Regions from separate parts of the Butyrivibrio sp. AE3006 genome, predicted to be linked through region 2. Evidence: predicted binding sites of a transcription regulator. Region 2 holds the regulator's gene; each other region holds the start of a gene.
The links. Region 2 encodes Rex, which represses fermentation and respiration genes when NADH is low (regulators of the CRP and FNR family bind a similar motif). Its sites were predicted from a motif close to ATTGTTAANTANTTAACAAT; they were not measured.
Positions count from the first base shown of each region.

Region 1: pflB (formate C-acetyltransferase) is a predicted target of Rex. The motif match lies at 4,863-4,882, and genes of this name have one in related genera.
Region 3: gap (type I glyceraldehyde-3-phosphate dehydrogenase) is a predicted target of Rex. The motif match lies at 2,924-2,943, and genes of this name have one in related genera.

Region 1 is NZ_AUJJ01000010.1:99,664-106,732, reverse strand. It holds gene G603_RS0106760 (ligand-binding sensor domain-containing diguanylate cyclase) at 1-56, opposite strand, end outside; gene mgtE (magnesium transporter) at 243-1,598, shown strand; gene G603_RS0106750 (endonuclease domain-containing protein) at 1,850-2,194, opposite strand; gene pflB (formate C-acetyltransferase) at 2,354-4,618, opposite strand; gene pflA (pyruvate formate-lyase-activating protein) at 4,928-5,656, opposite strand; gene hypB (hydrogenase nickel incorporation protein HypB) at 5,656-6,321, opposite strand; gene G603_RS19545 (Na/Pi cotransporter family protein) at 6,351-7,069, opposite strand, start outside.
Region 2 is NZ_AUJJ01000002.1:286,210-293,278, reverse strand. It holds gene alr (alanine racemase) at 80-1,285, opposite strand; gene G603_RS0102990 (bifunctional ADP-dependent NAD(P)H-hydrate dehydratase/NAD(P)H-hydrate epimerase) at 1,288-2,895, opposite strand; gene G603_RS19005 (hypothetical protein) at 2,873-3,565, opposite strand; gene G603_RS0102980 (redox-sensing transcriptional repressor Rex) at 3,593-4,246, opposite strand; gene G603_RS0102975 (hypothetical protein) at 4,482-4,817, shown strand; gene G603_RS0102970 (ABC-F family ATP-binding cassette domain-containing protein) at 4,949-6,940, opposite strand; gene G603_RS0102965 (glycoside hydrolase family 3 protein) at 6,967-7,069, opposite strand, start outside.
Region 3 is NZ_AUJJ01000002.1:115,440-122,508, forward strand. It holds gene G603_RS0102290 (histidinol-phosphatase HisJ family protein) at 1-621, opposite strand, end outside; gene G603_RS0102295 (hypothetical protein) at 791-1,837, shown strand; gene G603_RS18945 (HD-GYP domain-containing protein) at 1,838-2,857, shown strand; gene gap (type I glyceraldehyde-3-phosphate dehydrogenase) at 3,002-4,027, shown strand; gene G603_RS0102310 (phosphoglycerate kinase) at 4,126-5,361, shown strand; gene tpiA (triose-phosphate isomerase) at 5,628-6,374, shown strand; gene G603_RS0102320 (shikimate kinase) at 6,467-6,967, shown strand; gene tpiA (triose-phosphate isomerase) at 6,988-7,069, shown strand, end outside.

The DNA.
Region 1 (7,069 bases), on a different contig from region 2:
ATAACAATACAGACTGCTACAAGCAGCCAGTTTTGCCATTTCTTAATTTTCTCCATAAGAAGCCTCTAAACGTAATTACGTCCATAAATAATGCATTATCCTATTTAATTTTAGCATTCGTCAATTTCGCCCTCAACGAACATTACTATTAAAAAGATTAAGAAATTATAAAATTTTGAAATATTTTTTCAAAAGTGTGCTAAACTTCTAGGTATCAATACCTTCTTATATTGGAGAATTCTATGGAAGACAACACCATTTTTGATCTTATAAAAGAATTATTGGAAAACAAGCAGTATACCAAGCTGCGGCAGACCCTCCAGGACATGAATACAGCCGACGTGGCTGCCATCATGGATGACATGGAGAACGAGGATTCTCTTAAGATGTTCCGAATCCTCCCAAAGGATATTGCAGCTGATGTTTTCGCAAATTTGGAAATAGATGACCAGCAGTACATTATTCAGTCCCTGTCCGATAAGGAAGCAGGCAACATCATCGATAACCTGATGGCCGATGATGCTACCGACCTTTTGGAGGAGATGCCTGCCAGTATCGTAAAGAAGATTCTTGCCAATGCAAGGCCTGATACCAGAGCTGATATCAATCATCTTCTAAGATACCCTGAAGACTCTGCCGGCTCCCTGATGACAGTGGAGTACGTGGACCTGAAAGAGTACATGACCGTGGCTCAGGCCATTGAGAGAATAAAGAAGATAGGTCTTGATTCCGAGACAGTCAATATCTGCTACGTAGTAACGAACCAAAGAATACTGGTCGGAACGGTTGCTCTGAGGTACCTGCTTATCCGTGATGCCGATGAAAAGATCGGTGACATAATGAACACCAATGTCATCAGTATCAATACCATGACGGACCAGGAAGAAACGGCCCACATGTTCCAGAAGTACGACTTCACGGCCATGCCTGTTGTTGATAACGAAAACCGTATGATCGGTATCATCACCATCGATGACGTAGTAGATATCATCGAAGAAGAGGCTACCGAGGATATCGAGAAGATGGCAGCTATCATCCCTTCCGATAAGCCCTACTCACGTATCGGAATCCTTGATGTCTACAAAAACAGAATGCCCTGGCTTTTATTCTTGATGATAAGTGCAACCTTTACAGGCGCCATAATCACCAAATTCTCTGATGCCCTGTCAGCTTATGTGGTTCTTACAGCTTACATTCCCATGCTGATGGACACCGGCGGTAATGCAGGATCCCAGGCCAGCGTTTCAATTATCCGAAGCCTGTCCCTTGGAGAGATCGAGTTTTCAGAGATATTCAAGGTCTGGTGGAAGGAAGTAAGAGTTGCCGTTCTCTGCGGTCTCACACTTTCACTTGCCAATTTTGTAAAGCTCCTAATAATCGACAAGTTAGCACTTCCGGTTGCAGCTGTTGTATGCCTTACTCTTTTCCTTGTAGTTATAATTGCAAAGAGTATCGGCTGTCTGCTTCCTATGTGTGCCGACAAGCTTGGCTTTGACCCCGCAGTTATGGCATCACCCATGATTACCACAATCGTCGATGCAGTTTCACTTCTTGCATACTTTACAATTGCAACTCAGCTGCTGCATTTAGCAGTATAAAAAACGGAAGCGCTCGCGCTTCCGTTTTTTAGTCTTTCCCTTACAATGCACCGAAGATACGAAATGATCACCTCAGTAAACCTTCCCCTTCCAAAGGATAGCTAGTTAAAACTGATCACCTGGACAAAGCCTTCCCCCTTCCAGAGAATAGCTAGTTAAAACTGATCACCTGGACAAAGCCTTCCCCCTTTTAGGGGGAAGGTGTCGCCGTAGGCGACGGATGAGGGTTCTCTAATAAAGCTCCACTCTACTCAACCCCCCAACTTCCTGGCTATATCTTCACAAACAGCCTCAAAATTCATGTTAATATCATAATTTGAGTATCTTAGCACAGTAATTCCTCGTTCTTTTAAGAAATTATCCCTTATGATGTCTTTATCCCTGCCTTCTTTTTCAAAGTGCTGTGATCCATCTAATTCAATAGCTACTTTTTTCTTTGGACAATAAAAGTCCAGGATATAATTCCCAACTACTTTCTGTCTTCTAATCGATATATCCAAGCCTTTTAAGAAATCATACCAAAGGTGCCGTTCCTCTTTAGTCATCTCTTTCCTTAGTTTTTGAGAATACTGTGTTAGTTCTTTCTTATCTATCATAAAAATCCTTTTTCGTTTTAGTAACACTTATCGGTCGCCTTCGGCGACACCCTCATCCGGCACTTCGTGCCACCTTCTCCCTAAAGGGAGAAGGCTTTAATAAAAAACGGAAGCGCTCGCGCTTCCGTTTCCTTTTTCTACACTTCTGTAATGTGTTAATTACATTGTCTCATGGCAAGTTCTGTTAATAACATCAAGCTGCTGCTCTCTTGTAAGATCGATGAACTTAACAGCGTAACCTGATACACGGATTGTAAAGTTAGCGTACTCAGGCTTTTCAGGATGCTCCATAGCGTCCTTAAGCTTCTCAACACCAAATACGTTAACGTTAAGGTGGTGAGCGCCCTGATCAAAGTAGCCATCCATTACGTTTACAAGTCTGTCTGCTCTCTCTTCATCATCATGTCCAAGTGCTCCGGGATTGATGGTCTGTGTATTGGATATACCATCAAGAGCATACTCGTAAGGAAGCTTAGCAACTGAGTTAAGTGAAGCAAGAAGTCCATTCTGCTCAGCGCCGTAAGCCGGGTTAGCACCGGGTGCAAAAGGAGCAAATGCAGGTCTTCCATCCGGAAGAGCTCCTGTAGCCTTACCATAAACTACGTTTGAAGTAATAGTAAGGATTGATGTTGTGGGCTCAGAATCTCTGTAGGTGTGGTTCTTCTTAACCTTCTTAAGGAAGGTCTTAAGGAGCCATACTGCGATCTCATCTGCTCTCTCATCATCGTTACCATACTTAGGGAAGTCTCCCTCGATTTTGTAATCAACAACAAGACCTGACTCATCACGAACAGTCTTAACCTTTGCATACTTGATAGCGCAAAGTGAATCTACAACATGTGAGAAGCCTGCGATACCTGTAGCGAATGTACGACGTACATCTGTATCGATAAGAGCCATCTCAGCTGCCTCATAGTAGTACTTATCGTGCATGTACTGGATGAGGTTAAGGATATTTACATAAAGGCTTGCAAGCCAATCCATCATCTTGTCATATTTTGCCATTACTTCGTCATAGTCAAGATACTCTGAAGTAATGGGCGCATACTCAGGACCTACCTGCATGTGGTTGCCCTGCTTATCAAGGAACTTCTCATCCTTACCGCCGTTGATAGCGTAAAGAAGACACTTAGCAAGGTTTGCTCTTGCTCCGAAGAACTGCATCTCCTTACCTGTCTGTGTAGCTGATACGCAGCAGCAAATGCTGTAATCATCGCCCCATACAGGTCTCATAACATCATCATTCTCATACTGGATAGAAGATGTTGTAACAGAGATCTTAGCTGCATACTTCTTGAAGTTCTTAGGAAGTCTTGAAGAATACAGTACTGTAAGGTTAGGCTCAGGTGAAGGTCCCATGTTCTCAAGAGTATGAAGGAATCTGTAGTCGTTCTTGGTAACCATGTGACGACCGTCCATTCCAAGTCCGCCGACCTCAAGTGTTGCCCATACGGGATCTCCTGAGAAGAGCTGGTTGTAGCTGGGGATACGTGCAAACTTAACCATACGGCACTTCATAACGAGGTGATCGATAAGCTCCTGTGCCTCAGACTCTGTAAGTGTACCCTCCTTAAGGTCTCTCTCAATATAAATATCAAGGAATGTGGAAACACGTCCAACAGACATTGCAGCACCGTTCTGTGTCTTGATAGCTGCAAGATATCCGAAGTATAACCACTGAACAGCCTCTCTTGCATTTGTTGCAGGCTGAGAAATATCAAATCCGTAAACAGAAGCCATCTCCTTCATTCCGCGAAGAGCACGGATCTGCTCTGCAATCTCTTCACGCTGACGGATAACTTCATCAGTCATAACACCGCAACCGCAAAGTGAGAAGTCTTCCTTCTTCTGCTCTATAAGGAAATCAATACCGTAAAGGGCTACTCTTCTGTAGTCGCCAACGATACGTCCGCGTCCGTATGTATCCGGAAGTCCTGTAACGATGTGGCTGTGACGAGCTGCCATCATCTCAGGTGTATAAGCATCAAAAACAGCCTGGTTGTGTGTCTTATGATACTCTGTAAAAATCTTGTGATACTTCTCATTTACCTTAAAACCGTATGTCTCAGCAGCCTGCTCAGCCATCTTGATTCCGCCGTAAGGCATGAATGCTCTCTTAAGAGGCTTGTCTGTCTGAAGACCAACAACTGTCTCAAGGTCCTTCATTGATTCATCTATGTATCCGGGGCCATAAGCAGTAAGACCTGATACAACCTCTGTCTCACACTCAAGTACGCCGCCGTTAGCACGCTCTTCCTTCTGAAGCTCCTGTAATCTGCCCCAAAGCTTGTCTGTGGCATCTGTTGCGTCTGCAAGGAAACTCTCGTCTCCCTCGTACATAGTATAATTGTTCTGGATAAAGTCTCTTAAGTTAACTTCGTCGGTCCACTTATTTCCTTTAAATCCTCTCCACTGTTCTCTCATAATATCTTCTCCTCTCTAGCGAAAAAACGATACCACCCTCAGAATCTATGTGCAGTTGCCTGTGCAACATTAAGTAGATTATGTATGTCAAATTTATTAAACCACTATATATAGTATATTGTAATACAGAAACCACAATATGTATATCCTAAAATTTGACACCCGAATGGTATTTTTACATATACTGAGTAACATTTCAACCTTAAACCGCGAAAAAAAGCCAAAGCTGATAACTTTTGTCAACTTTGGCAATTTTTTAACATTATTTATATTTTTCTTGTTAGTTTTTATAGTTTGTTTTATTATTCTTTAATTTGCGCCGAGGATTCTCTTTGCGTTTTCAATTCTCTCTGCAGAAGGCGCATCTACTCCCACCAGCTGATAGGGAATTCCAAGCTCTTCCCACTTGAACTGCCCAAGGGAATGATATGGAAGAACATCTATCCTTTTTACATTGCTGAGAGTATCGATGAATTCTCTGGTTTTCTTTAGATATTCATCATTATCCGTAATTCCCGGAACGAGCACATGTCTGATCCATACAGGCTTACCTATATCTGACAAATATCTGAGGCAATCCTTGATATTCTCATTTGGCTTACCTGTGAGCTTAATATGCTCATCATTATCGATATGCTTAATATCCACCAGCAAAAGGTCTGTATCTTCCATAAGAGCCTTAAACTCTGAAAAGAAAGGCTCCTCCCTTGTAAAGGGCTCTGCTGCCGTATCGATGCAGGTATTTATTCCTCGCTCTTTTGCCTTGGAAAAAAGCTCCCTAAGGAAATCCATCTGAAGCAGTGGCTCTCCGCCGCTTACGGTTATGCCGCCCTCATCTCCCCAGTAGCTCTTGTACCTCTCTGCCTTATCAAGAAGTTCATCAGCAGTCCTAAGGTCATTTGACTCAGGATTCCAGGTGTCGGCATTATGGCAATACTTACATCTCAGATTACAGCCTTTTAAAAATATGATAAAACGGACCCCCGGTCCGTCTACGGAACCGAAGGTCTCTATTGAATGAATTTTTCCCTGAAGCATTATTTCTTCCAATCTTCAACCTGATTGCTGAGCCACTCGGCAAACTTGTCAACGCCCTCACCTGTCTTAGCACAGATAGGAATGATCTCAGCCTTGGGATTTCTCATGTGGATGTACTCCTTGCACTTCTCAAGATCAAAATCAAAATAAGGAGCAACATCAATCTTATTGATAAGTACAACATCGCAGATGCTGAACATAAGAGGATACTTAAGGGGCTTGTCATGTCCTTCGGGAACTGAGAGGATCATTGCATTCTTGGAAGCACCTGTATCAAACTCAGCAGGGCAAACAAGGTTTCCTACGTTCTCAAGGATAGCAAGATCAACATCACCTTCTACAAGTGCGTCAAGACCCTGTCTTGTCATGTCAGCATCAAGGTGACACATACCGCCTGTGTGGAGCTGAATAGCCTTAACACCTGTCTCAGCGATCTTCTGTGCATCTACATCTGAATCGATATCTGCTTCCATAACGCCAATCTTGTACTTGTCCTTAAGGGCAGCGATAGTAGCCTTAAGTGTTGTTGTTTTTCCTGATCCGGGAGATGACATGAGATTCAGGAGGAAAATTCCTTTATCCTTAAGCTCGCCTCTAAGGAGCTCTGCTCTCTCATCGTTACTCTCAAATACGCTTCTTTTTAACTCAATAACTCTGGTACTCATAAAATTCCTTTCATTTAAAACACTAAGTATTACTTATCTTTTTTCTTCTTACTCTTATCTTTGATTTTTACTTTTGACTTGTCTTTAACTTTTTCTTTTACTGCATCCTTTGCCTTATCTACAAACTTCTCTTTCTTCTTCTCGGCAGAAGAAACAGCTTCGTCAATTATATCCTGATCTTCAGCTCTCATGATGTTAACGATGGTCTCATGATCTTCAATGAAGGAAGGATTGATATCATCCTCATCATCAAAGCCCTTCTTAACTGCGGGAAGTCTGTACTTTCTCTCATAAAGATCAACTGCAATCTCGAATTCCTTGTTTTTCTCCGCCTTAAGATGCTCAAGATACTCGTGAGTATCAAACATTCCCTCACTCACTTCAAGGATGCATACTGCGATGTTACTGCAGTGATCGGCGATACGCTCAAAATCGGTACCAAGGTCTGACAGAATAAAGCCCATGTCTATTGTACACTTGCCCTTACGAAGTCTTCTGACATGGCGTCTCTTAACCTCCATGTTGATTCCGTCAATGACTTCTTCAAGAGGTTCTACAGACTGTGCAAGTTTAAGATCCTGATTTGCAAAGGACTGGAATGAGAGATCAACTATCTCTCTTACTGCATTCGAGAAGGTCTTCAGCTCTTCCTTTGCCTTGCTTGAGAATTTCTCATTTTTCTCATTCATCACGCGGGCTGTCTGTGCAATGTTCAAAGCATGATCACTTATACGCTCAAAATCCGTGA
Region 2 (7,069 bases):
TATTCTTAAAGATCCAAATTAGGATCCTGGTAACAAACTCAAAAAATACCGAAATCATGCTTATATTTTAGCGGAGTTATTACAGCTCCGCCATCCCCAATATCTTTCCACCTCTCTCATACAGTCTCGGAACTCTGTGATTAAGATCACAGGCAAATTCGTAGTTGAATCTTCCGCTGATCTCGCCCAGCTCCTCGATAGTAATCTTCTCTGACTCTTTTTCTCCAAATTCCTTCTCGCTCTCGCCGATAAGGATAACTTCATCTCCCTCTTTTGCATTGGGAATATGGGATACATCCACCATAAACTGATCCATGCAGACGCGGCCAAGGATTCTGGCCTTCTCACCATGAATCAGCACATATCCCTTGCCACCTGAGAGGCTTCTTGGATAACCATCGCCGTAACCAACAGGAATAGTTGCAATACGCATTCTCTTATCTGCTATAAAAGTACCGCCATAGCTTACAGGTGTGCCCTCAGGAATATCCTTTATAAATGAAATATGCGAATACAAAGATAACGCAGGTCTTATCTTTATCTTATCCCTGCTTACTTCATCTGATGGCCACATGCCGTACATGGTAACACCGCAGCGCACCATATCCATGTGTGCTTCGGGCATCTCAATTATGCTGGCACTGTTGGAGCAGTGCTTTATCGGAATGTGATACTCGGTCTCTTTTTCTACCCTGTTTACGAAATCCTGAAACTTCTTAAGACTCTCATGGGCGTTGGTAAGGTCAGCCTCATCTGCCCTTGCAAAGTGTGTAAAAATACCCTCAACTTCGATTCCATCTGTTGCCAGAGCAGTCTTAAAAAGAGAAAGTCCCTGATCATCAGGTCTTACACCTATTCTGCTCATTCCGCAGTCAACAGCCACATGTACATGAAAAACTTCGCTTCCGCCCTGGCCTCTGCGCTTTTTAACGCGCTCAGAGAGCTGCTTTAACATATCATATCTAAATACTGCAGGTCTGATATTTTCCTTGAGCATTCTGTCGTAGGCATAGGGAAAAGTGTATCCAAGCACAAGAATAGGCTTGCTTACTCCTGCCTCTCTAAGCTCAAATGCCTCCTCAGCTGTTGCTGTGGCAAAGCCCCATACATAGGGCTCCTTCATGAGCATTCTGGAAATCGGCACAGCCCCAAGTCCGTACCCGTCAGTTTTAACAACCGCGAGGATGTTTGTTCCCCGCGGCATTGCATTGTACATATTTTCTACATTTGAATGGATAGCATCCAGATTGATCTTAGCGTAAACTCTTGAGTATTCTTCCAACATTGTTACTTCAAAACCTCTGTCTTATCAGCAAAAATATCCTGAAGCGCTTCTGAAATATCTCTTGCAGTCATGGCACATTTTCCATGTCTGTCAGCAGCTATATCTCCTGCTTTTCCGTGAAGGAAACATCCGATTACGGAAGCACTGAAAATATCTTCATATTCGCGGCAGCACAGTGCACCAAGAAGCCCTGCCAGCACATCACCGCTGCCTGCAGTGGCCATACCATCATTTCCGCTGATATTAATATAATTTCTATTGCCGTCAGTGATCACACTTCTGGCGTCTTTACATATGATACTCGCATCAAAATCTTTTGCAAGTATGCAGGGCAATGTCAGAATATTCTCCCTGCACTTTTTAAGGTTCTCGCCCGCCAGTCTTGAAAACTCGGCCAGATGCGGTGTAAGCACCTTATCCCCACGATAAAGCCTGAACTTATCCCTAAGCTCCTTATCATTTGCAAGAATACTTATAGCATCCGCATCAAGAACCAGCTTTTTATCAAGGCCCTTAAGCACTGTCCTCAGCAGCTCTTTTCCTATCTCACCCGTTCCGATACCGGGGCCGCATACCACAGCATCAGCCCAGTCAATAGCCCCGGGCAGCGCATCTCTTATCTTTTTCAAAACATCGGTATCATCTTCGTCGTAAACATCTGACATAGCTTCAGGGAGAAGCGTCTGCACAGCGCTAAGATTAGCTTTTTCAGTAAAAATTCGAACCATTCCGGCGCCGCTTTTTAGGGCACTTTCAGCAGCCATAATGCATGCACCGCTGACACGCCTGCTACCTGCCACAATAAGCACCTTTCCGAAAGTCCCTTTATTTCCCGAAGGTGACCTCTTTGGAATCAGCTCGTTAACAGAGGCATTTCTGTCTATGTATTTGTACGCAGGATAATCAGATAAAAATCCATCCTCAGTTATTCCAACTTCGAAAAGCCTAAGCTCTCCCACATATTCACTGCCGGGGAAAAGAAGCTGACCAAGCTTTACATATTCAAAGGTAACTGTCATGTCCGCTGTTACGCAGCAACCGCAAATCTGACCGTTATCCGAGTTAATACCCGTAGGGATATCAGCTGCGATCACGTAGGGTCTCTTTTCAGACTCAGCGCATACTTCATCTATCAGCATAACAGCCTTCTCATATTCGTCGCCAAGAGACCTGCTGCAGCCTGTTCCAAGCATTGCATCGATAACGACGTCACTCTTTTTTACAAGCCACTTGGGGTTATCTGCTTTTTCCAAATAGTAGGCTGGTACTCCATATTTCCCTGCGATACTGACCTGTCTTTTAAGGGCGTCGCTCTTTCTGCCCTTTTTGTGATTCACATAAAGAAGCGCCACATCTATTCCTGCCTGATACAAAAGTCTTGCCGCAGCAACTCCGTCGCCGCCGTTATTCCCTGTACCTGCAAACACAACTACGCTTCCGCCCTTAGGGCATTTTTCTATGGCAGCTTCACATAAAGAAAGCGCCGCACGTTCCATAAGGACATCCTGAGGAACGCCGAAATGCTCAATTGTGGTGTTATCACATCTTCGCATTTCCGCGGCATTAACTGCAAATTTTGATTTTTTATCAAGTATCTGTAAACTTTTCATCTTCAATGACTATTCCATTCTCAACTCTCATCCCATCCTTAGGAATCACGGGATGACGTCTCTCAGGGTCATATCTAAGATCAAACAGGTCTATTACTTCCGGTCCGAAAATATCATGCATGTAGGAATAAACATTGAAATTCTCGATTTCCTTTTCCTGCATGCGAACGATATTTTTCTTAAGCTGCACCCTGACCTTGGATACCCACTCATCTATGGCCTGAATCTCAACCGTATTGGCATCCATTCTGCCATAAAAAACGTTCATGGTCTCAACCATTAGGTCAACATCTGTCTTGTAAATCTCTCTTGGAAGCCCAAGCATTTCGTCTTCGCATTCTTCGATTTTCTCGTTGCTTTCCTTGATGAGCCTTGTGTGGTCATCAATCTGGGCTTCGATCTTTTTCCTCTGCTTCGGATTCTTATCGGCATCATCCCTCAGAGTAACTATCTCGCCAAGAAGCCTCTTTTTAAGACGCTTTATATCCTTAATCTTTTCCCTGGTCTTTTCCTGCTTATCCACAAGCTTATTAAGCTCAGCCTCAAGTTTCTTTATCTTATCTGTCTTGGGACTCAGTATGAAAAGCTTTTGCCACCTCTCATCCTTGGACAAAATAGGAATGTCCTTGCCGATAAGGGCCTCCGAGTAATTATTTGTATCTTTTGCCATAGGCATTCCCCCGTCATAAGAAAACGGTTACTTCCTGGTCTTTACCTGACTCTTCTCATATCTGTCGATTCCATAAGAAAGCTTCATAAGGGAATCAGATAAATGAACGTTTTCAACCTGAACATTCTCAGGAACATCCAGGTCCACGTGAGCAAAATTCCAGATCGCTTTGATACCACAATTAACCAGTCTCTCTGCCATTTTGACAGCCTGGTCCTTGGGAATTGCAAGCACAGCAATCTCAATCTTATTATCTCTTACAAACTGCTCCATCTCTTCGATAGGACGAATTTCGATATTTCTTATTTTCTTTCCGTGAAGTTCGGGATTAAGGTCAAATGCACCTTTGAAAATAAATCCTCTGTTGAAGAAATTATTGTAACCTGAAAGCGCCTGTCCTAAGTGGCCTGCGCCGATAATGATAAGAGTATGTTCTCTTCCGAGACCTAAGATCTTACCGATCTCATCATAAAGATATTCGACATTATACCCATATCCCTGTTGCCCAAAACCTCCGAAATTATTAAAGTCCTGCCTTATTTGTGAGGCTGTTACTTTCATCAGATCACTGAGATCCTGAGAAGAAATTCTCTCGATTCCCTGCTCCTTAAGTTCTCCCAGATATCTGAAGTAGCGCGGCAGTCTGCCGATAACTGCCTGCGAGATTTCTTTCTCCGCCATACTTCCTCCGTTGTCATTATAGGTATTTAGTTCTATATAGATTATACTATCTGTTAAAAATTAGTCAATCTGCGAACTCTACATTCAAAAAGTTTCAAAAATACTGAATTTTTCTTTCAAAAACAGGCATATTTCGGTTTTCTTTAAGAGCAAGTTTATAATATTTTAAGGAATATATTTTATAATTCTATTGTCTGTAAATGGGTGTTCTTACAGACTATAGAGGTAGAAATATATGGGAATGTCAATTGGCGGAATAAGTGGATATAGTATGTATCAAACACAGCCAATGAATTATGCTCTCTCCAATCAGGCACCGGTTTCCGATGTTTATGATGAGCATAAGGCTGTTGGGAACATATCTACAGTTGCTCCTGTGGTATATCCAAACGCACAGGAAGTAAAAGTTGGCGAAGTTGCCAGCACAGATGGTCAGGAAGAGACCCAGAGAGTAAGCCAGCAGTTCAACAATATCGCATCAAAATATAACGGCATGACAGTTGGCTACGGCAGAGATATGGGTGGTTATTCCTATAGCCAGGTCGGTAGTTCATTTGATGCATTTGCCTGAAATTCGAACATTATAAAGCAGAAAATAAGAGCATTCGTAAGACTTAATCCTGCGAATGCTCTTTTACTTTTACTAACTTATTGATTCTAAATACTGCTTATGCGCAAGGATTTCTCAATCGAAATCCTATTTTATTCACTAAGCTCGGCCCATTCGTCATAAAGAGCGCTTAGTTTCTCCTCGTTGGCGCCAAGCTCATCAGATAGCGTTCTCACCTTCAAAAGATCTGTTGCTACCTCAGGATCAGATAGTTCTTCGTTGATCTTCTCATTCCTCTCCTCAAGCTTAGCAATTTCCTCTTCACACTTCTTAAGGGCCGCTTCAATCTTACGCTTTTTAGCCTGTTCTTCCTTTTGAGCTTTCCAGTCGGCTGCTCCTGCGCTCTCTTTTTGCACAGGCTGGGATGAGCCTGCAAGCTTACCAAAGGAATTGCCCTTTGCTGCATCCTCTGATGCCATCTCTATCCCTCTTCCAAAGGAAGATGCACTGCCGCTTTCATTTAAGATTCTTGCGGTCTGCTCCTCACAGTGCTCAAGGTAGTAATCATAGTTACCAATGTAACCGATCATTCTTCCATGGGTAAGATCAAGGATTCTGGTAGCAGTCTTATTGATGAAATATCTGTCGTGGCTTACATATAAAACAGTGCCCTCGTAGCCGCTAATGGCATCCTCCAATATCTCCTTACTGGTGATATCAAGGTGGTTTGTAGGCTCATCGAGGATAAGGAAGTTGGCATCTGAAAGCATAAGCTTTGCAAGAGATACTCTGCCCTTCTCACCGCCTGAGAGGTCTCCGATTCTCTTAAATACATCATCACCTGTAAACAAAAATGCAGCAAGAGTATTTCTGATCTCTGTATTGTTCATGGATGGATAAGCATCCGAGAGCTCTTCAAAAAGAGTCTTCTCATTGTGAAGTACCTGATGCTCCTGATCGTAATATCCTACATGAACCTTTACACCCAGTGTTATTTCACCGGCATCAAGGGATTCCATGCCATTAATTATCTTAAGCATTGTGGTCTTACCGGTTCCGTTGTCACCGATAATTGCCACCTTCTCACCGCGCTTAATTTCAAAGCTTATATTCTCAAACAGCTTCTCATTACCAAAGGATTTGGCAATAGAGTCAACATTCATTACATCATTACCGCTTACGCAGGAAGGAGTAAGAGTGATTCTCATGTCATCACGAACTTCTGTGGGCTTTTCAAGACGCTCAATCTTATCAAGCATCTTCTCTCTGCTCTCAGCCCTTTTAATGCTCTTTTCCCTGTTGAACTGTCTTAGCTTGTCAATGACCTCTTCCTGATGCTTAATCTCAGCCTGCTGATTGAGGTATGCCTTAAGCTTAGCTGCCCTGATCTTCTCACGCTTATGTGCATAGGCTGTGTAATTACCCTGATATACCTCAGCACTTGTTTGATCAATCTCAATTATCTTCTGTGCTATACGGTCAAGGAAATATCTATCGTGGGATACGATAAGTACAGCACCCTTGTAATTCATAAGATAACCTTCAAGCCACTTGATGGAATTCATATCAAGGTGGTTGGTAGGCTCATCAAGGATTATCAGGTCAGGACTCTGAAGAAGGAGCTTACCGAGAGCCACTCTGGTCTTCTGACCACCTGAAAGAGTGGAAATTCTCTTATCGAATTCCTCTTCTGAAAAACCAAGTCCCTTGGCAACGCCTATTACTTCACTCTCCCAGGCATAGCCGTTTTTAAGCTGAAACTCGTGATTCATCTGGGCATAACGGTCCATCAGTCTGTCCAGCTCTTCGCCTCGAAGCACATCCATCTGTGCCTCAGCACTGCGAATCTCCTTTTCGAGATTAATAACATCTCTTTTCATCTCACGAAGTTCTTCGTAGATACTGTGAGCGCTGTCGATATTCTGATTCTGTGCAAGATATCCAACTGTCACATCCTTGGAAAGTGTAACTGTTCCGGTATCCGGAGTCAGCTCTCCAATAAGCATTCTGATGAGTGTAGTCTTGCCTGCACCGTTAATTCCTACTATTGCTGCTTTTTCATTATCCTCAATATGAAAAGACACTCCTTTCAGAATGTCTTTTCCGTCAAACGACTTTGAGAGATCATGACAATTTAAGATCATTGTGTAAACCTCTGATTTTCAAAAACTTATCTGTTAGATACATATTTTTCGTATCTATCATCCCTGATAACACCGCTAAAGTTAAGGCCAAAACCAAAGTCATAGGTATTACCTACAGAATCAGTGTAA
Region 3 (7,069 bases), 170 kb from region 2:
TGAGTACAGGGACTTGGTGTTTACATCAAGTCCTTTTCCGTTTTCTATAAGGTGCTTTAAGATTGCATCGAGAATATCTGCATAATCTGCGTATCTGTAGTTTTTATCAAAGGATGGCGCGTAGCGGACAATATAATCAAGGTGCCCCAGAACGTCATAATTATTGAACTTTTCAAGGTTTTCCAGGGTGGACTCAAAAAACTCAAGGAATGCCTCTTTTTCAGATCTTCCTTCATAAAAAGAAGGATAGTAGGGATCTTTTCTGTGGCATACATGATTTGACGCAATGACAAAATCAAAGGGATAGGAATTTATATAGTCATTGTTTTTATCTGAAAGGTGCGGCTGCATACCAATCTCTATGCCCCAGTTAAGTTCTATTTTCCCTTCATAGGCAGGCTTTAAGGAAAGAAATTCCTCTCGGTAAGCCTCCGTATTTACCTCAAAACCATCAGGCGGATTGTCAGGCATATCAGGGTAGTCAAAATCGTTGTGCTCTGTAAAGCATATAGCTGAAAGTCCTTTCTGAATGGCGCTTTCAATCATGTCCTTCATGGGAGCATCTGAGTCCCCTGAATTGTGTGTGTGCATATGAAAATCTGCTGGAAGTGAATTTATCATTATAATTCTCCGTGGGTGTGAATCTTTTTTTCCAAAACACATTATACAGCATCAGGCAGTATGATACAGAGAAAAATTGTCGTTTTACAATACTGACAACTTGTAAAATGGTATAATATATGTATCTGTTGTGATTCTCATTGTCGTGATTTTCATAAGGAGACCTGCTATGAATAGAACATTTGATTATGTTGATGGCAACATGGACATTCTGATGTATAACAACACCATCAGGAAGCTGAAGGATGTCAAAAAGGGCGATCTCGTATATTCTGTTCAATACGATGGCGAGATTCATCAATATATTAAGGGTGAGGTCACAAGCATAAATAAGCGAAAAGGCAAAGCTGTCAGGATAACTCTGTCTGATGGCCGAACCATTACAAGCAGCCCCAATCATCAATGGCTCACGAAGCTTGGATGGCTTTTTGCGTATGATGATGGGACACTTGAGCCGGGCAAGGTTTTCCTTAAAGAAGATGTTAAAATGTCCGGAATTAGCAGGGCCATAAATAAAAACTATTCCGAGACTAAGTTTTATATGGAAGGCTATTTCCTCGGGGCACAGGTCTATGGGAAAAAGCTTATAGGCCTTAAGGGCGGAGAGATGGCAGAGTTTGTTTTCTGCGAGTCTGCCGTTACAATGCGTCTTTATAATTATCTGCTATATTGCGGAGCACATGTCACAATAGAGCCCTGCTTTGCCCACAACAAGGATACAAATGAATACTATGTTACTGTCAAGCTGAATATTCCATATAAGCAGATGGTAGTTCTATCCGAGAAATTTGCAAAACACAGAGATAAAGATGAGTTCTTAAGAGGGTTTGTTGCAGGAGTATATGATTCTGACGGAACTGCCAATCCTCTTGTTAAGAATCTTGCCAGTTCCAAAAAGCAGTATCTTGAAGTATTGAAAAAAGGCCTTGATATGAATGGCTTTGAATATGAGTATAACAGCCAGGATATGACGGCTACGCTGTTTGGCGGAGCATCAGAGCTTCTAAGGTTCTACAGTACTTATACGCCTGTTATTACAAGGCAGTTTGAATATGTACCTATCAGTAATCTGAATACAGAGTCATTAAAAATTGTTTCTATTAAAGAAGTTAAATGTGATGAACTCGTTGAGATCACCACAACCGCCAGAAGTTTTATTGCAAACGGGGTTATTTCACACAACTGTACTACTGGTATTTTTAAGGAGGTGCAGTGAATGAGGTATGTAAGCGCCAGGCAACTTAAGCCGGGGATGGTCTTGTCCAATAATCTGTATGATGATAACGACAAGGTTCTTCTTAAGGCTAATACGGAGCTTTCTCAAGCCTATATAAACAGAATTCAGCAGATGGATTTTGACGGTATTTACATTTTTGAAGAAGGCGATATAGAAACAGCCAGGCAGATTGTGTCAAACGAGACCAGAATGAAGGCGATTAATAAGCTAAAGAAACTGGATCTGAATGCATGTCAGTTCCTGGCTAACAGCATTGTTAATGAAATTCAGAATGCTGAATCGCTTATTGTCGAGCAGATGACCTTGAGCAACTATGATAACTACACTTATGTTCACAGCGTAAATGTGGATGTTTTGTCTGTGATCATAGGAATAGGCATGGGGCTTAGAAATGAAGAGCTTGAGTTGCTTTCTCAGGGTGCGATTATGCATGACATAGGCAAATGTGATATTCCCATAGAGATAATCAACAAGCCTTCAAAGCTCACCTGGGATGAATTTGAAATAATGAAAAAACATCCGGAGCACGGACTTAACAGGCTTAGAGAAAAGGTAAAAACAGATGGAGAGGACGTGGCTGCGGTTGTTAAAAATGCCGTGTATTCTCATCATGAAAACTGGGATGGCTCAGGATATCCAAGAAAACTAAGCGGTGAAAAAATCCATAAGTTTGCAAGGATCATACATGTGGCAGATGTTTATGATGCCCTGACATCCAAGCGCGCTTATAAGGATTCCATGAATCCCGCAAATGCTATCGAGTACATAATGGCAAATACCGGAACCATGTTTGATGATGAAGTTACCAGTGTATTTGTAAAATATGTGGCGCCGTATCCCATTGGTTGCAGAGTCCTTCTGTCCAACGGTAAGCAGGGCGTTATATCTGAGAATAATCAGAAGCAGCTGTCCAGGCCCAAGGTTAAGCTTGATAGCGGCACAGTTGTAGATCTTATGAATAAACTTGATATTACAATTTTGCAAATATTGAACACTTGATGATTTATTTGCGTTTTTGCCTAAAGATTACTTGAAAAATCTGATAAAGTCAGATAAAATATATTTGCTGTCAAATTTTTGACAATCACATGTAAAGAATTAGTAACAGCAAATAATTTTAATATCATTTTAGGAGGACTTAAAATGGCAGTAAAGGTAGCAATTAATGGTTTTGGCCGTATCGGTCGTCTTGCATTCAGACAGATGTTTGAGCACGAGGGAACAGAGATCGTAGCAATCAACGATCTTACAGATCCTAAGATGCTTGCACACCTTCTCAAGTATGATTCTTCTCAGGGTAAGTATAAGTACGCTGACAAGGTATCATTCAGCGATCACTCAATCACAGTAAATGGTAAAGAGATCGAGATCTACAAGGAGGCTGATGCTAATAACCTTCCTTGGGGCAAGATTGGTGTAGACGTAGTTCTTGAGTGTACAGGTTTCTACACATCAAAGGATAAGGCTCAGGCACATATCAACGCTGGTGCTAAGAAGGTTGTTATTTCTGCTCCTGCAGGAAATGATCTTCCTACTATCGTATATAACGTTAACCACGAGACACTTACAGCTGATGATAACATCATCTCTGCAGCTTCTTGTACAACAAACTGCCTTGCACCTATGGCAAAGGCTCTTAACGACTATGCACCTATCCAGTCTGGTATCATGGCAACAATCCATGCTTACACAGGTGATCAGATGATCCTTGACGGACCTCAGAGAAAGGGTGACCTTAGAAGAGCTCGTGCAGGCGCTGTTAACATCGTTCCTAACAGCACAGGTGCTGCAAAGGCTATCGGCCTTGTTATTCCTGAACTCAACGGCAAGCTCATCGGCGCTGCTCAGAGAGTACCGGTTCCGACAGGTTCAACAACACTTCTTTTCGCTGTAGTTAAGAGCAGCACAGAAGTTACTAAGGACAGCATCAACGAGGCTATGAAGAAGGCTTCAGATCCTGAGACATTCGGTTACAACGAGGATGAGATCGTATCTTCTGATATCGTTGGAATGACTTATGGTTCACTCTTCGATGCTACACAGACAATGGTTACAAAGATTGGTGACGATCTCTATGAAGTTCAGGTTGTTTCATGGTATGACAACGAGAACTCATACACATCTCAGATGGTTCGTACAATCAAGTACTTCGAGAAGTTCGTTAAGTAATTTTTGTCTGAACTTTTAGAGAGATCTTATGTGAGGTCCGGTCCACTAGGACCGGACCTTGTTTGTTTCATTATTAAAATTCCAGGAGGAAAAAACAAATGGCACTTAATAAGAAATCTGTTGATGATTTCAGCGCAAAGGGCAGAAGAGTACTTGTTCGTTGTGACTTCAACGTACCTCTTAAGAATGGCGAGATCACAGACGAGACACGTATCAACGCTGCACTTCCTACAATCAAGAAACTTATCGCAGATGGCGGCAAGGTTATCCTTTGCTCACATCTTGGTAAGGTTAAGAATGGCCCCAACGAGGGCGAGTCTCTTGCTCCTGTAGCAAAGAGTCTTTCTGCTAAGCTTGGCAAGGACGTTAAGTTCGTTGGCGATTACAACGTAACAGGTGCTGAGGCAACTGCTGCTGTCGAGGCTATGGGTGAGGGTGATGTTGTTCTTCTTCAGAATACACGTTTCCGTGGCAAGGAAGAGACAAAGCCTTCAGATGCAGGCGAAGCTTTCGCAAAAGAGCTTGCAGATCTTTGTGATGATTATGTATGTGACGCTTTTGGTTCTGCTCACAGAGCACACGCTTCTGTAGCTGTTGTTACAAAGTATGTTCGTGAGAAGGGCGGCAACTGTGCAGTTGGTTACCTTATGCAGAAGGAAATCGACTTCCTCGGCAACGCTGTTGAGAACCCTGTACGTCCTTTCGTAGCAATCCTTGGTGGTGCTAAGGTTGCTGATAAGCTCAATGTTATCAATAACCTCCTTGAGAAGTGCGATACACTTATCATCGGTGGTGGTATGGCTTACACATTCCTTAAGGCTAAGGGATATGAAGTAGGTCTTTCTCTTGTTGATAACGAGAAGATCGATTACTGTAAGGAAATGATGGAGAAGGCTGAGAAGAACGGCAAGCAGCTTCTTCTTCCCGTTGATACAGTAGTATCAGGCGGATTCCCGGATCCTATCGACAATCCTGACATAGAGACAGCTATCGTTGAGTCCAATGCAATTCCCGCTGATAAGGAAGGCCTTGATATCGGCGTTAAGACAAGAGAGCTTTTCGCAGATGCTGTAAAGAATGCAAAGACTGTTGTTTGGAACGGACCTATGGGTGTATTCGAGAACCCTGTACTTGCTGAAGGTACAAAGGCTGTTGCTAAGGCTCTTGCTGATACAGATGCTACAACCATCATCGGTGGTGGTGACAGTGCAGCAGCAGTTAACCAGCTCGGCTTCGCAGATAAGATGAGCCACATTTCAACAGGTGGCGGCGCTTCCCTTGAGTTCCTTGAGGGTAAGGAGCTTCCCGGTGTTGTTGCAGCGGACGATAAGTAATCACCTGGCGAGGTATTTTCGAGCCTGGTGTACTACTTAGTTCGATTGAGCGTGAGCGAGAGTCGAACTTCCTTGTGAATAATAAATTTGTATTTGAAGTCTAAATGAGTCTTGAAAGTATTTATATCATTGAAGTGGCTTTTGAAGACGCGGGTACTTAATCTGTGTATTTTACAGATTTAGTACCCTTGCGTCTGAAACAGAGCGGAAGCGTCCGCTGAAATGATATAATTACTTGAAAGACGTTGTTGAGAGAGGAAAACAAAATGGCACGTAGAAGAATAATTGCCGGTAACTGGAAGATGAACAAGACTCCCAGTGAGGCTGTAGCTCTTTGTGCAGAGCTTAAAGATCTTGTTAAAAATGATGACGTTGACGTAGTTTACTGCGTTCCGGCTATCGATATCGTACCCGTTGTTGAGGCTGTTAAGGGTACAAACGTACATGTAGGAGCAGAGAACTTCTACATCGTTGACAGCGGTGCTTTCACAGGCGAGATTTCAGCTCCCATGCTGAAGGATGCAGGTGTTGAGTATGTTATCATCGGTCACTCAGAGAGAAGAGATATCTTTGGTGAGAATGATATTCTTATCAACCAGAAGGTTAAGAAGGCATTTGCTTCAGGTCTTACACCTATCCTTTGCTGCGGTGAGTCCCTTGCACTTCGTAAGGCTGACACCTACAAGGAGTGGATCGAGAGACAGATCACATGGGATCTCGATGGCGTAACAGCTGACCAGGTTAAGAAGCTTGTTATCGCTTACGAGCCTATCTGGGCTATCGGTACAGGTGAGACAGCTACAGCTGATCAGGCTGAGGAAGTTTGCGGGCTTATCCGTGAGCTTATCGCAAAGCTTTATGATCAGGCTACAGCTGATGAAGTTCGTATCCAGTACGGCGGATCAATGAATGCCGGCAATGCTGCTGAGCTTCTTTCAAAGCCCAACATCGATGGTGGTCTTATCGGCGGCGCTTCACTTAAGCCTGACTTTGGCAAGATCGTTAACGCTTAATAAAATAAGCTGATTAAGATTTATGAAACGGATTCAATTTGGAGCCAATTTCAAATTGAATCCGTTTATTTTAGTAATCACCGGAGAGTATTATGAAAAAAGACAACATTATCTTAATAGGAATGCCCACATCAGGAAAAAGTACAGTGGGAGTTATTCTTGCTAAGATTCTTGGATATAATTTTATTGACTCGGATATAGTAATTCAGGAAAAAGAGGGCCGTAAGCTTTCTGAAATTATTGAAACAGAAGGTGTTGATGGCTTTATAGATATTGAGAACAAAATAAATGCCGGCATTGAAGCAGAGAAGACTGTAATTGCAACCGGTGGAAGTGTAGTTTATGGCGAGGAAGCCATGATGCATTACAAGGATATCGGAAAAGTGGTATATCTGAAGATAGATATGGAGGTTCTTACAAAGCGCCTGAGAAATGTGAAGCAAAGAGGCGTTGTAATGAAGGAAGGACAGACCATATCGTCCCTGTACGACGAGCGTTGCGAACTTTATGAAAAATATGCTGACATTATCATAGATGAGAAGAACAACACCATGGAAGAGGTGCTGTCCGATGTTTTGGCGGCGCTGTTCTGATATGGCCTGGAGGAGATAAAATGGAAAGAAGAAAAATAGTAGCCGGAAACTGGAAAATGAACATGACACCTGCCAAGGCAGTTGAGCTTATTGCAACACTTA